DNA from 2 places in the Paenibacillus sp. RC73 genome. Region 1 is predicted to be linked to the other one. Evidence: riboswitches for the same ligand, from Rfam matches in the RefSeq annotation. Region 1 holds a riboswitch; the other holds the start of a gene.
What was found. A riboswitch is a leader RNA that binds a small molecule or an ion and turns the genes downstream of it on or off. The one in region 1 is predicted to bind cobalamin.
Positions count from the first base shown of each region.

Region 2: another riboswitch for cobalamin. It lies ahead of ABH897_RS07420 (ABC transporter substrate-binding protein); the one in region 1 lies ahead of metE (5-methyltetrahydropteroyltriglutamate--homocysteine S-methyltransferase).

Region 1 covers NZ_JBIYCV010000003.1:385,501-391,504, forward strand. Annotated here, with positions in the region: gene ABH897_RS08615 (DUF4097 family beta strand repeat-containing protein) at 1-573, opposite strand, end outside; gene ABH897_RS08620 (DUF1700 domain-containing protein) at 575-1,132, opposite strand; gene ABH897_RS08625 (PadR family transcriptional regulator) at 1,125-1,454, opposite strand; gene ABH897_RS08630 (DUF6985 domain-containing protein) at 1,966-2,499, shown strand; gene metE (5-methyltetrahydropteroyltriglutamate--homocysteine S-methyltransferase) at 2,556-4,874, opposite strand; cobalamin riboswitch at 5,034-5,229, opposite strand; gene nrdG (anaerobic ribonucleoside-triphosphate reductase activating protein) at 5,413-5,910, opposite strand; gene ABH897_RS08645 (anaerobic ribonucleoside triphosphate reductase) at 5,907-6,004, opposite strand, start outside.
Region 2 covers NZ_JBIYCV010000003.1:110,178-116,181, forward strand. Annotated here, with positions in the region: gene ABH897_RS07415 (nucleobase:cation symporter-2 family protein) at 1-890, shown strand, start outside; cobalamin riboswitch at 1,597-1,794, shown strand; gene ABH897_RS07420 (ABC transporter substrate-binding protein) at 2,002-3,585, shown strand; gene nikB (nickel ABC transporter permease) at 3,601-4,530, shown strand; gene nikC (nickel transporter permease) at 4,546-5,361, shown strand; gene ABH897_RS07435 (ATP-binding cassette domain-containing protein) at 5,358-6,004, shown strand, end outside.

The DNA of each region.
Region 1 (6,004 bases):
TTCCATATTTGCTGTAACCTGACTAGCCGTAAAACTGCCGGATGTTAACTTGGCGACCAAGCGGGTACTTTGGAGGTTTGAAATCTCGGCATTGCCAGAAGTGGCTGTGATGTTTGTGTTTTGAATGGAGGCATCCTGGAGGTTTACGCTTCCTGAATGTACATCTGCCTGTAGCCCTTTTAGGGTTTCACCAGCGGGCATTTCTACCGTGATCGTTTGTTTCAAATCAGGAGAGATAGAGAAGAATGCCAAGGAAAGGGCTGGCTCAGATTGAATGGAAAGCTTACCGTTCTCAATACGGGCATTATGAATCTGGTCGGCTACTTTTGTCTGAACTTCTCCACTCATGCGTATCGTGCCCTGCTCGCCGGAACCGGGAGTAAAGACAATAGAGACATCATCGGAGCTATTCACTTTAAGTTCCTGTAGCTGTCCACGTGTGAACGTCCATTTTTTATCAATAGCTGTTATTTCCTGCATCGCTTGTTGGTTCCATGGAGCACCGTAGGCTACCATCCCGGCCACACCGATGATGATACATAGACCCGCTGCAATAAACCATTTTTTATTCATGTTACTCGTTAGCTCCCCTCAGGGTAGTCTGATTCCATTTCCAGTATCGAACCGTACCTATGACCAGAAGGTTCAAAAGGTAGCGTACTCCAGACAGCAGCAATAGGCCAATCCCGGTCAACATGATGGAAAAAAAGAATTTAGCGGGATAAAAGTTGCCGTTCAGCGCATAATCTGCGATAGCAAGAAGGGGGGCCACTATCAAGCTGACCGCTGCTGCGGCCAACGAAACCCATACTGCCCACAAAGACGCTAAGACAGGAATGGAGATTAACAAATTGAGAAACAACAGCCCTAAGAAAGTAAATAGATTGCGTGCGAAGCTTCCCTGGCGAAGTGGAGGAGGGGATGTATTCCAGGTTGCATTGGGATCATCCAGCGCTTCGCGAGCGATATCCTCCGGGTTGCCCAATTCGCTGGCAATTTCGGCCTCACTTTTTCCATTCACCAACCCATAGTCAAAATGCTGACTTAAATCACCAAGCAGTTCATTACGTTCCTCTGCGGGGAGAGGGGAGAGACGTTGCTCCACCTCTGTAAGAAACTGTTTTCTATTCATCGGGATTTCCTTCCTTCAGTAGGCTTGCGACATGATGGACAAATTCATTCCATTCCCGTGTAAGTATTCTCGTGTAATTGCTGCCTGCATCGGTCAGCCGATAATATTTACGGGGGGGTCCCTCGGTCGATTCCTGTAAATAAGTTGTACAGTATCCCTCTGATACCAGACGGCGAAGCAGCGGATATAAAGCTCCTTCGGCTACTTCGATATGACGGGAGACGGCCTGAGCCAGTTCGTAGCCGTAACGGTCCCTGCGCCCAATTAAAACAAGAACGCACAGTTCCAGCACCCCTTTTTTGAATTGGATGTTCACATTCATGAGCGGTGCTCCCTTCCTGGATGTTATCATTGCTTCATGGGTGTCGTTTGGAGTATGGGGGAGAAATGTGTGCTTGAACATAAGAGATTTCAGGTACTAATCATAAATCAGTAGTCAGGTATAATTTAACATCATGTACTGTTTAATGCAAGGTACTAAAATTTTAAAAATAAATCTGCGGGCTCATTTTAGGAGTTTTCTTTCGCTTTTAGAGTCAATGAGATAGCGAATGCTGCTGAAAAAAGTAGTTCTATTTAGAAAAACGCCGAATCTTGGGGGAATTTGCGGAAAAGGAACTGCTTTAATTTCATTCTTAAGGATGTTAAATTGTAAAATCAGCATGTTGCATCATTCGATTCCCAACGCTCGAAAGTACAATAGATAGACGAACTAAACCGTTCCGATCTATATATTGCTGATTTGAAATCGCTCTTGGGATTGTTGCAAAATGCTCAAATAAAAGGGTCCATAGAGATAAAGATCATTTCTTATGAAAAGGATGGGGTAAAGGATGAATTGGGAACGCTGGTATATGGAGCTGGATCAGGATGATGAGACTTGGGAAGTATCAGAGGAAGTCGTGCTTCGGGGCACGGTACAACTCCATTTTTACGGACAGGACTCGGAGGTAGAGATAGAGTTTATTGTGTCCGCCGATTCCGAGGAAGAAGCACAGGCCGTAAGAGAGCCTAAGCAGGAGCAAAAAAAGACATGGGAGCAATATATGGCACATGGGTCAGACATTCATCCTCGTGTGCTGGAAGCGATACACCATTACTATGCAGATGTAGTGGAAAAGTACCGGAGCGCTTATACCTCATGGGGAGAAGACCCGGATGAATATGCGCCTTATGTGGAACGCTCGGAACAACTGCTGAAACGGTTACAGCTGGTGTCTATATTGATTCCAGACTCAGCGGAAGAGGATGAGCTGTATTTGAATTTTAGCTGTTCCTGGGATAGAGAGCATGGCTTGGGTGTACATATGAAGCAGGGAACACCCGAGCATATTCAAGGGGCATACACATTATATGATTTGGAATAGAATCCCCTTCCGGCGTTTAGGAAAAAAGAGGGCCGGGAAGGGGAGGGTTATAGAAATTAGCTGGATACAGCCAACGAATCTCTGGCTGCTTGAGCAGCCAGCACCATTTGCTGTAATGCGGCGACGGATTCATCCTTGGTGCGGGTTTTCAGGCCACAGTCTGGATTGACCCAAAATAAATCAGAAGGCAGTACGCGCAGGGCACGCTGTATCATACTCAGCATTTCTGACACATCGGGAATGCGCGGGCTATGGATATCATATACGCCCAGACCGATGCCTTTGTCATACACCTGATCCTCAAAGCTGACAATCAGTTCTCCGTGGCTACGCGAGGTTTCAATAGAAATGACGTCGGCATCCATATCGGAGATGGATTGGATCATATCCTGAAATTCGGAATAGCACATATGCGTATGGATTTGGGTGGCGGGTTCAACGGTTGCTGTTGTAACAAGGAAGGCTTGAACCGCCCACGCCAGATAGGCTTGCTGCTGTTCTTTTTTCAGTGGAAGCCCTTCACGGATCGCGGGTTCATCGACCTGAATCATGCCAATCCCCGCTTTTTCCAGTGCTTCTACCTCTGCACGCAGGGCCAGTGCTAACTGTAAAGCAACCTGACTGCGAGGAATATCATTACGTTCGAAGGACCAGTTCAAAATCGTTACCGGACCTGTCAGCATTCCTTTGACTGGCTTGGAGGTCAACGATTGGGCGAAGGCCGTTTCTTCCACGGTCATGGGTTGATCGAACGACACGTCTCCGTATATAATCGGTGGTTTAACACACCGGGAGCCGTAGGACTGCACCCACCCGTTTTGTGTAAAGGCAAAGCCTTTCAGCTTTTCGCCAAAAAATTCAACCATGTCTGTCCGCTCAAATTCCCCGTGTACGAGCACATCAATGCCAATGTCCTCCTGGATATCAATCCATTCCTTGATTTGCTGCTGAATGAACGTCCGATACTGCTCGGCAGACCATTCCCCTTTGCGATAGTGCAGACGGGCTTTGCGAACCTCTGCGGTTTGCGGGAAGCTGCCAATCGTCGTCGTAGGCAGTGGAGGCAGATTCAGCTTGTCCTGCTGGATCACACGACGCTCAGCGAAGGGAACGCTGCGTGACTGCGGCTCTTTCGCCAGTAGATCCGCCATATCGGTAGCGGTCTGTACTCGTGCCGCCGAGCTGTTGAAGCGGGCTACCGCGTCCGCACTCTGCTCAAGCTTGGCAATTGCCGAGGGTTCGCGTTTGCCAAGCGCAGCGGTCAAAGCTGCGATTTCTTCCAGCTTTTCATCGGCAAAGGCCAGCGCTTGCACCAGCTCTCGGTCCAGCTTGTGCTCTGCTTCCAGACTGACTGGCACATGCAGCAGACTGCATGATGGCTGCACGATGAGCTGTGCAGCGGTGGTTTGCTCTGCCAGTTGTCCAAGCAGCGCAGCTACGGTGTTCAGATCGGAGCGCCATATATTGCGCCCGTCAATAACACCAGCGGCCAGCGTTTTCCCTGCGGGGAAGCCATGTCGTAGCACATGTTCCAGGTTTTCGCCATCATCGTGCACAAAATCAAGACCTATTCCCTGTACCGGGAGCGTGGACAGGCGCTCATAATGATCCAGACTGCCAAAGTAGGTTTGCAGCACGATATTTAAGGATGGAGCAGCTTGGGCCAGAGCCTCATAGGCCTCCTGAATAATGTCCAAATCCTCTGTCGGGAATGAGGTGGTCAAGACAGGCTCATCTACCTGCACCCACTGAACGCCTTCCGCAGCCAGCTCAGACAGGACGCGGGCGTACAGTGGCAGGAAGCTTCGTATGATCGCGGCCAAATCCTTACGGTCATAGCCTTTGGACAGAGCAACGAACGAATAAGGACCGATAATGACGGGTTTACCTTCAATTCCTAGTTCCTGTTTCGCTTCACGATAAGCCTGCAACGGCTTATTCTCGGTGAACACCGGAGTTGCATTTGCCAATTCCGGTACGATGTAGTGGTAATTGGTATTCAGCCATTTGGTCATTTCACTGGCGGTGGCACCCTTTTGTCCACGGGCTATCCCGAAATAGACGGACAGAGGAACAGGCCCATCGGGACGGTAGTTGAACCGTTCCGGCACCAGACCGAACATCACGGATGTATCAAGCATGTGATCGTAATAGGAAAAGTCTCCGACCGGAATTCGATCGATTCCCTTGTCGCGCTGCTTGCTCAGATGCTCCAATCGCAATCGTTTCATCTCGGTATGCAATTCGCTTTCATCCATGCTGCCGTTCCAGAAGCGTTCCAGTGCTTTCTTCCATTCCCGGTTTCCTCCGATACGCGGATATCCCAGGTTACTGCTGATCAAGCCGGACAACTCAGGCAATTCGGTAAATGACATGTACTTTTCCTCCCAGGCTGGTAGCCAGTTTATTTTTGCGTACAAAAAAAGACATTCCTCCCCGGGGTTAAAAATGAGTAGGGAAAGAATGCCTCCGTTATTTAAAAAATGAAAATTCGGCGACTGCTCTTAACACCTCCCTATCTCCCGTAGGTACTTGCGATGTTGTTGAAATAGGCAGGTCTCCTGACTTACGGATCATGACTTTCAGCGCTCCTTCCCGGTCTGTGGACCAGTGGGTGTATCAACAGCTGAAAATTCCCCGTTTACAGTGGCGGGACCGCGCCGGACTTGCACCAGCTTCCCTTTTAAGCCTGTACTGAATAGAACAGACACCTATCTCCAAGCTATGCGATTATGGTATGACGAATAATTATGCACTCGTATACTTGTTCACCATCATAAGTGAAACTTGCAGGATACGCAATATAAACTCTGTTTAAATCTAAAATGAACTACATGCAAAAAAAGACAAGCCCTCTCCATAAGGAAAGGATTTGTCTTAGGGTGTAGTATCTCATGCGAGTATAACATCGCCTTAGGCTAATGTAACTATAGATCCTGCCTGAATGCTGGCCTTCACATCCACCAGTCGTTGATTGCGGCTGCCCCGGAAGGGAAGGGTCAGATCCTTTTGCTGTTCTACAAAAGGACCGTCCACAATCACATCGCACAGCAGCGCCAGCTCCCGGCGGGCCTGATCCGTAAGCAGCTCCTCATAGTCAAAGCCCGTATAGGCCCACACGGTTCGGTCAGGGCAGGCAGCGCGGAAGTCGCGCACAAACTGCGTGCATTCCGATGCCGAGAAAAAAGGGTCTCCGCCGCAAAGGGTTAACCCGTCCAGCAGTGGATTATCTGCGATGTCACGGATGACTTCCTGCTGTCGCTCCAGTGTGAACGGTTCACCTGCGCGGAAGCTCCATGACGAGGGATTGAAGCAGCCGGGGCAGGCATGGCGGCAACCGCTAATGAATACGACGGTACGCAGGCCATGCCCTTCGTTCAGAGATTCCGGAATGTAGCCGCACAAATTCACCGATGCTTCACCCGGTCACGCACCTCAGCCTGCTTCGCGGCGTTGAAGCGAACGGTATAATCACCTGTCAGATATCCGGTTACCCGGCGCAAGC
Region 2 (6,004 bases), 280 kb from region 1:
CGATGAATAACGTAGCAGGGGGCCAGGGCAGCGCGGATTTTGGACAGCCGCGTAATTTGCTGCTGGCGTTAGTTACTTTACTGGTTATTTTACTTGTGAATCGGTTGGCCAAGGGCTTTTTGCGCTCGATTTCTGTGCTCATCGGCCTGTTTGCGGGTACCGTGGTCGCTTATGCGATGGGGATGGTACATTTTGCTCCAGTGGCGCAAGCGTCTTGGGTGAGTGTTGCACAGCCGTTTTATTTTGGTAAGCCTGAGTTTAGCATTATGGCAGTATGTACAATGATTATCGTTAATATTGTCAGCATGGTCGAGTCTACGGGCGTTTATTTGGCAGTGGGCAAGGCGATTGACCAGAAGGTAGAGCAGAAGCAAATCGTCAATGGGCTGCGCTCTGAGGGACTTGCGATTATGCTCGGGGGTATTTTCAATGCGTTTCCTTACACGGCATTCTCGCAAAATGTAGGTCTGATCTCATTAACACGTGTCAAGTCGCGGAACGTTATTTTTGCTGCGGGTGGTATTATGGTTGTTCTTGGTCTGTTGCCCAAACTGGCTGCCTTAACGACAGTGATTCCTAATGCTGTGCTGGGAGGGGCGATGATCGTCATGTTCGGTTCGGTTGCTGCGTCGGGCATGTCTATTTTGTCAGAAGTGGACTTGCGGAAGGAAAGCAATCTGCTGATAGCGGCATGTAGCATTGCGGTGGGCCTCGGCTCTGCCGTGCTGCCCCAAATGTTTGACCAACTGCCGAGCTTTGCCAAAATGCTGCTGCAAAACGGCATCGTATCCGGCTCGATTACGGCGATTGTCTTGAATATCGTTTTAACGAAAAAACAGGGCGAGTCAGTCGAAGGCGGGACGGTGGCGGAGGTTCCGCAGAAGGTTTGATAATTAGGATTAGATAAAGACCGCCGGAGAGAGGACGTAAGCCTCTTTTTCCGGCTTTTTGGCATAGAGTTATTGATAAAACCCTCTTCCTGTATGAAGATCGGGGTTTGAGATTCTATTAGAAGAATTTGCTAGAGTGGTAGGCGAGGTCATGGTATAATCTACCTTATGGATTTTGAATAGTGGTGGATGTTTTCAGACCACGGCGCAGCTTCCCGAAAGGGGGTGAAGCCGATGGTCAACCTTGTGTCGTGCTACGATGTGTTGCGTTGGATGGTTACGTTACTAAGCCTGGTGTTTAGTATTCGTAAACTTTATCGCTGGCTACGTCGGAAATTTCGGAACAAGCGAAAACCCACCGCGTAATTAGGTTAGGCGCCTAACGGTGGGTTTAGCTAAGCATTTAGCGCGCCGTGGTGATCCACAGCCTTTCAAGTCCTAAGAGTCTTTGCCGTTGGTAGCGGCGAAGACTCTTTTTAGTATACGGACACGGTGGTTATCTCTATACCTAATTTTATCACGTCCATTGCGTACACGCAACGCAAAGCCACAGCCTTGTTTCTCGCTGTATCATTAAAATTTAAATTATTATGCGACATTTGTTGACAAGCCTGTAACAACAAAATAAGATAGTCCTAATTCGTAATATAGAGGAATAAAGGAAGAAAACAGGTGTGAACCGGACTTTCCACCTACAGGGTTTCGCTGAAATCATGTAGATGGCTGTTGTGCGTGTTCACTTAAAAGGGAAGTTCGGTAGATTCCGACACGGACCCGCCACTGTATACAGGCATCAGCAGGGAATTGCTGTAGCTTTCGGAACAGCCACTGGAACTGTGAAGAACCGGGAAGGACTGAGAGATAAGCCTGAAGTCAGGAGACCTGCCTGTTTTAACATCACTGTCAGACCCACGGGATGCTGGGGAGGTGGTTAGGCGTGCTGCATACGGGAATGTCTGAAACCGATCCGATCCCCCTTGTTTTTAGAGGGTGAAGAGGGTGAGCTTAGGCATTTTATAATGAAAGCATTTCTGACTGCTGATTAAGCGGTCGGGGATGCTTTTTTCGCGTTAGGTATGTATGAGATTACAAGATGAGGGGAGTCAATAGAATGATAAGCAATCGTAAAAAGCGTTCATGGTTTATATGTACAGGGTTGATGCTACTGCTGGCAGTTATGGCTCTTGCGGGATGCTCGACAACTAATAAGACGGCGGATAGCCCCAGCAAGGGCGAGAACACATCCACACAACAGGCTACAGCAGATAAGAAACTGGTGATGGCGTATACGTGGAAACCGTCGGGCGTTGACCCGCACGGAGACAATAGCTGGGATGTCATGCGGTCCGGCGCAGGTGAGACACTTGTCCGTTTGAATGAAAAGCTGGAACCAGTGGCTTGGCTGGCCAAGGAATGGAAGCAGGACAGTCCCACAGTTTGGACGTTCAGCTTGCAGGATAAGGTCACTTTTCATGACGGAAAGAGTATGGACGCGGAAAGTGTGAAGGCTTCCCTGCTGCGCTCCATCGAGAAAAGCCATTTGGCAAAGGATTTGCTAGACGTAAAGTCGATTGATGTAACTGGGCCGCTGTCGTTGAAAATCACGACAAACCAGCCCAATTCAGCGCTGGTGTCCAATCTGGCTGATCCATCGACGATTGTGCTGGATGTAGCGTCTATGAAGGATGAGCAGAGCTACCCTGCGATGACAGGTGCTTTTAAAATTAAAGCGTTCAACAAGGATCAGTCATTGGTCGTAGAGCGTTATGACGAATATTGGGGCGAGAAGGCACGGCTGGCTGAAGCAACGATGAAGTTCATTACGGACGGCAATTCACGCCTGTTGGCGCTGCAATCTGGCGAAGTAGATGTAGCGACTGATATTCCGGTGGATAACGCGGAGGTATTAAAAAAGAACGATAAGCTGCAAGTGCTGTCGGCTCCCTCTTTGCGCACTCATATGATCGTGTATAACATGGAGTCGCCTGTGTTCAAGGATGCCGCGAACCGCAAAGTAGTGGACAGCCTGATACCACGTGCATCCATTGTGAGTGCGATCATGAGAGGCTATGGTACGGAGGCAAGCAGCCCATTCCCGAGCATTCTCTTCTTCGGCAAGGTGGAACGTAAAGCGCTGGACGGAACGGCGGAGCAGTTGTTGACGAAGGATGGTTGGCAAAAGGATGCCCAAGGTACATGGACCAAGCAAGGCAAGCCGTTCGAGGTTACGTTGCTGACCTTCCCTCAGCGTCCAGAGCTTTCGGTCATGGCTGAGGTGATTCAGAGCCAACTGCTGAAAGAGGGCATCCAGGTGAAGATCCGCAAGGTGGAAAATATCGACGAGGCGCTAACCAAAAACGATTGGGATTTTGCCATGTACAGTATGCTGACTGCCCATACGGGGGAGCCGCAATATTTTATGGACATGTTTTATTCCTCTAAAAGCGAGGCCAATGTAAGCCGTTATGGTTCCAAACCGCTGGAGAACCTTCTTGGCAGCTTGAAGCTGGCGAAGGATACAGCACAGCGTAATGCCGTGACATTGCAAGCGCTGGATATCATTAATACCGATTTGCCGCAGTCGTTTATTGTTCACCCTGATAATGTATTTGGGGTGAAAAAAGGGGTTGAGGGCTTTACACCGCATCCGATTGAGTATTACTACATTACGGCGCAATCCGATATTGCGGAATAACGGGCTGCGTACCCTATGATTCGTTTTATTCTGGAACGTGTGGCGCAGCTTGTCATCATTGTGTTCGTTGTATCCACGCTGACGTTTGTGCTGATGAGGCTGGCTCCCGGCGACCCTGCTACCATTCTGCTCACCGCGCATAATGTGCCTGCCTCTGAGGAGGCGTTGACGGCGCTGCGGAAGGAGCTGGGCTTGAGCGAGTCGCTTCATATTCAGTATGTAAACTGGCTGCGGGATGTGTTCACAGGGCACTGGGGCACCTCCTATGTATCCAAGGAGTCGGTGCTAACCGAGCTGTGGAACAGACTGCCTGCTACCGTGGAGCTGGCCTCGGCGGGCTTTGCCGTCATGACGTTGCTGACTCTTGGGATGGGGCTGGCTGCCTCGGTAAAATCCAGCGGTTGGCTGGATCGTCTGGGAAGGCTGTTTGCACTGCTCGGATCGTCCATCCCCTCTTTTTGGCTTGGCTTTCTGCTGATTTACCTGTTCTCCGTCCGTTTGGGCTGGCTCCCGTCCATGGGTCGGGAAGATTGGACTCATTTGGTACTGCCAGCGCTGACCCTTGGGGCAGGTTTGGGGGCTGTGCAAGCCCGTGTGCTGCGTGCCCAAATGCTGGAGCTGGGTGACCGGAATTTTGTGAAGGCGGCGAAGGCCAGAGGCTTTTCCCGCACGCATATTCTGTTTTTTGAGATATTCAAGCATGCGATTTTGCCGATCATCACGCTGTTAGGCACGAATCTGTCATTTATGCTGGCGGGCAATGTCATCGTAGAGACGATTTTTTCATGGCCGGGTTTAGGCAAGTATTTTATAGATGCGATTACGCAGCGGGATTATCCAGTGATTCAGGGGTATGTTATTTTTGCTGCATTTTTAATCGTAGGTGTTCAGTGTTTGGTAGATGTGGTCCAGGCGGCTGTAGATCCAAGGTTGCGTTTGCGTTAGGGGAGGAAGTTGAAAATGAAAAACATGCGGCTGTCCTTCAAAGGGAGCTTACTGACAGGAGGAGTGCTGCTGGGCCTGATCGTGCTGCTCGGGGTACTGGCTCCATGGGTTGCTCCTCACGATCCTCTTGATGTGGACCTTCTGAACCGTTTGGCACCACCTAGTCGGAAATATCCATTTGGTACGGATCATCTGGGTCGGGATGTACTGTCACGGCTGATTTACGGCATTCGGACAAGCGTACTGATTGCCTGTGCGATTACAGCAGCCACGCTCTGCATCAGTTTGCCGATAGGCTTGCTCATTGGCTATGTGCGCGGGCGTGTGGATCAGCTAGTCATGCGGGTGATTGACGGAGTGCTTGCTTTTCCCGATATTATTTTGACGGTGGCGATTGTGGGTATCTTGGGTCCGGGCTTTGTAAACATGACCTTAGCCATTATTGCGGTACGGTGGGCCGGGTATGTTCGGTATATTCGCACCCTTGTTCAAAAAGCCTGTCAGGAGGACTATGTCCGATACGCCCGTTTATCCGGTAATTCACATGTGCGCGTACTGAGACGTTATGTATTGCCACAAGTGCTGCCACAGCTGCTTGTGTATGCGGTTTGGGACATCGGGCGAGTGGTGCTTATGGTTGCCGGACTTTCCTTTCTGGGGCTGGGCGTACAGCCGCCTAAGCCGGAATGGGGCGTGATGCTGCATGATGCGACGTCGTATTTTCAGGTGGCGCCGCATGTCATGATTTTTCCGGGCTTGGCGATTATGCTGTTTGTGCTTGCGTGCCAGCTTCTGGGAGACCGATTCTCCGAAAAGGGGGCGGCAGAATGAAGGATGGGACAGGACAGATGAAAGGAAATATGGTAGGGCGCAAGCCAATGTTGCACGTGGAACATCTGGAGATATGCCCCATAGGCACAGGAGCGGGTACACGTATTGGCGCAGCAGCAGGTGCGTACGCAGGTGGGAAGCCGGGTGCGAATGGGAAAACAATACGGAACAGCGTCAACCAACCGCTGCTCCGGGATGTCAGCTTTTCCGTGTATCCGGGGGAAATTGTGGCTCTAACCGGGCCGAGCGGATGTGGCAAGAGTCTGACCGCGCACGCAATCTCGGGCATGCTGGAGCCGGGGATCGGCGTTACGCAGGGGCATATGTACTACAACGGGGAGGACATCGTCCCGTTCGATGAACGGCGCTGGCAAAGGCTGCGCCGCGAGGACATTGCCCTGCTCATTCAACAATCGCTGAGCGGGTTGAATCCGATCCGTACCGTCCGCGCACAGCTGACGGACACGCTTAGACTGCACGGGCGGCGCTGGATGCCGCCCGACCAGAGGGGGCTGGGCAACCTACCCCGCCCTGTACAGCATCAAGCCCCCCCACAGGGCGTGCTGCCCCGGATGTGGCAGATGCTGAGACGGATTGCACAGCTGGCTGGAGGCTGCGCTACTCAAGCGCAGGAGGATTATCT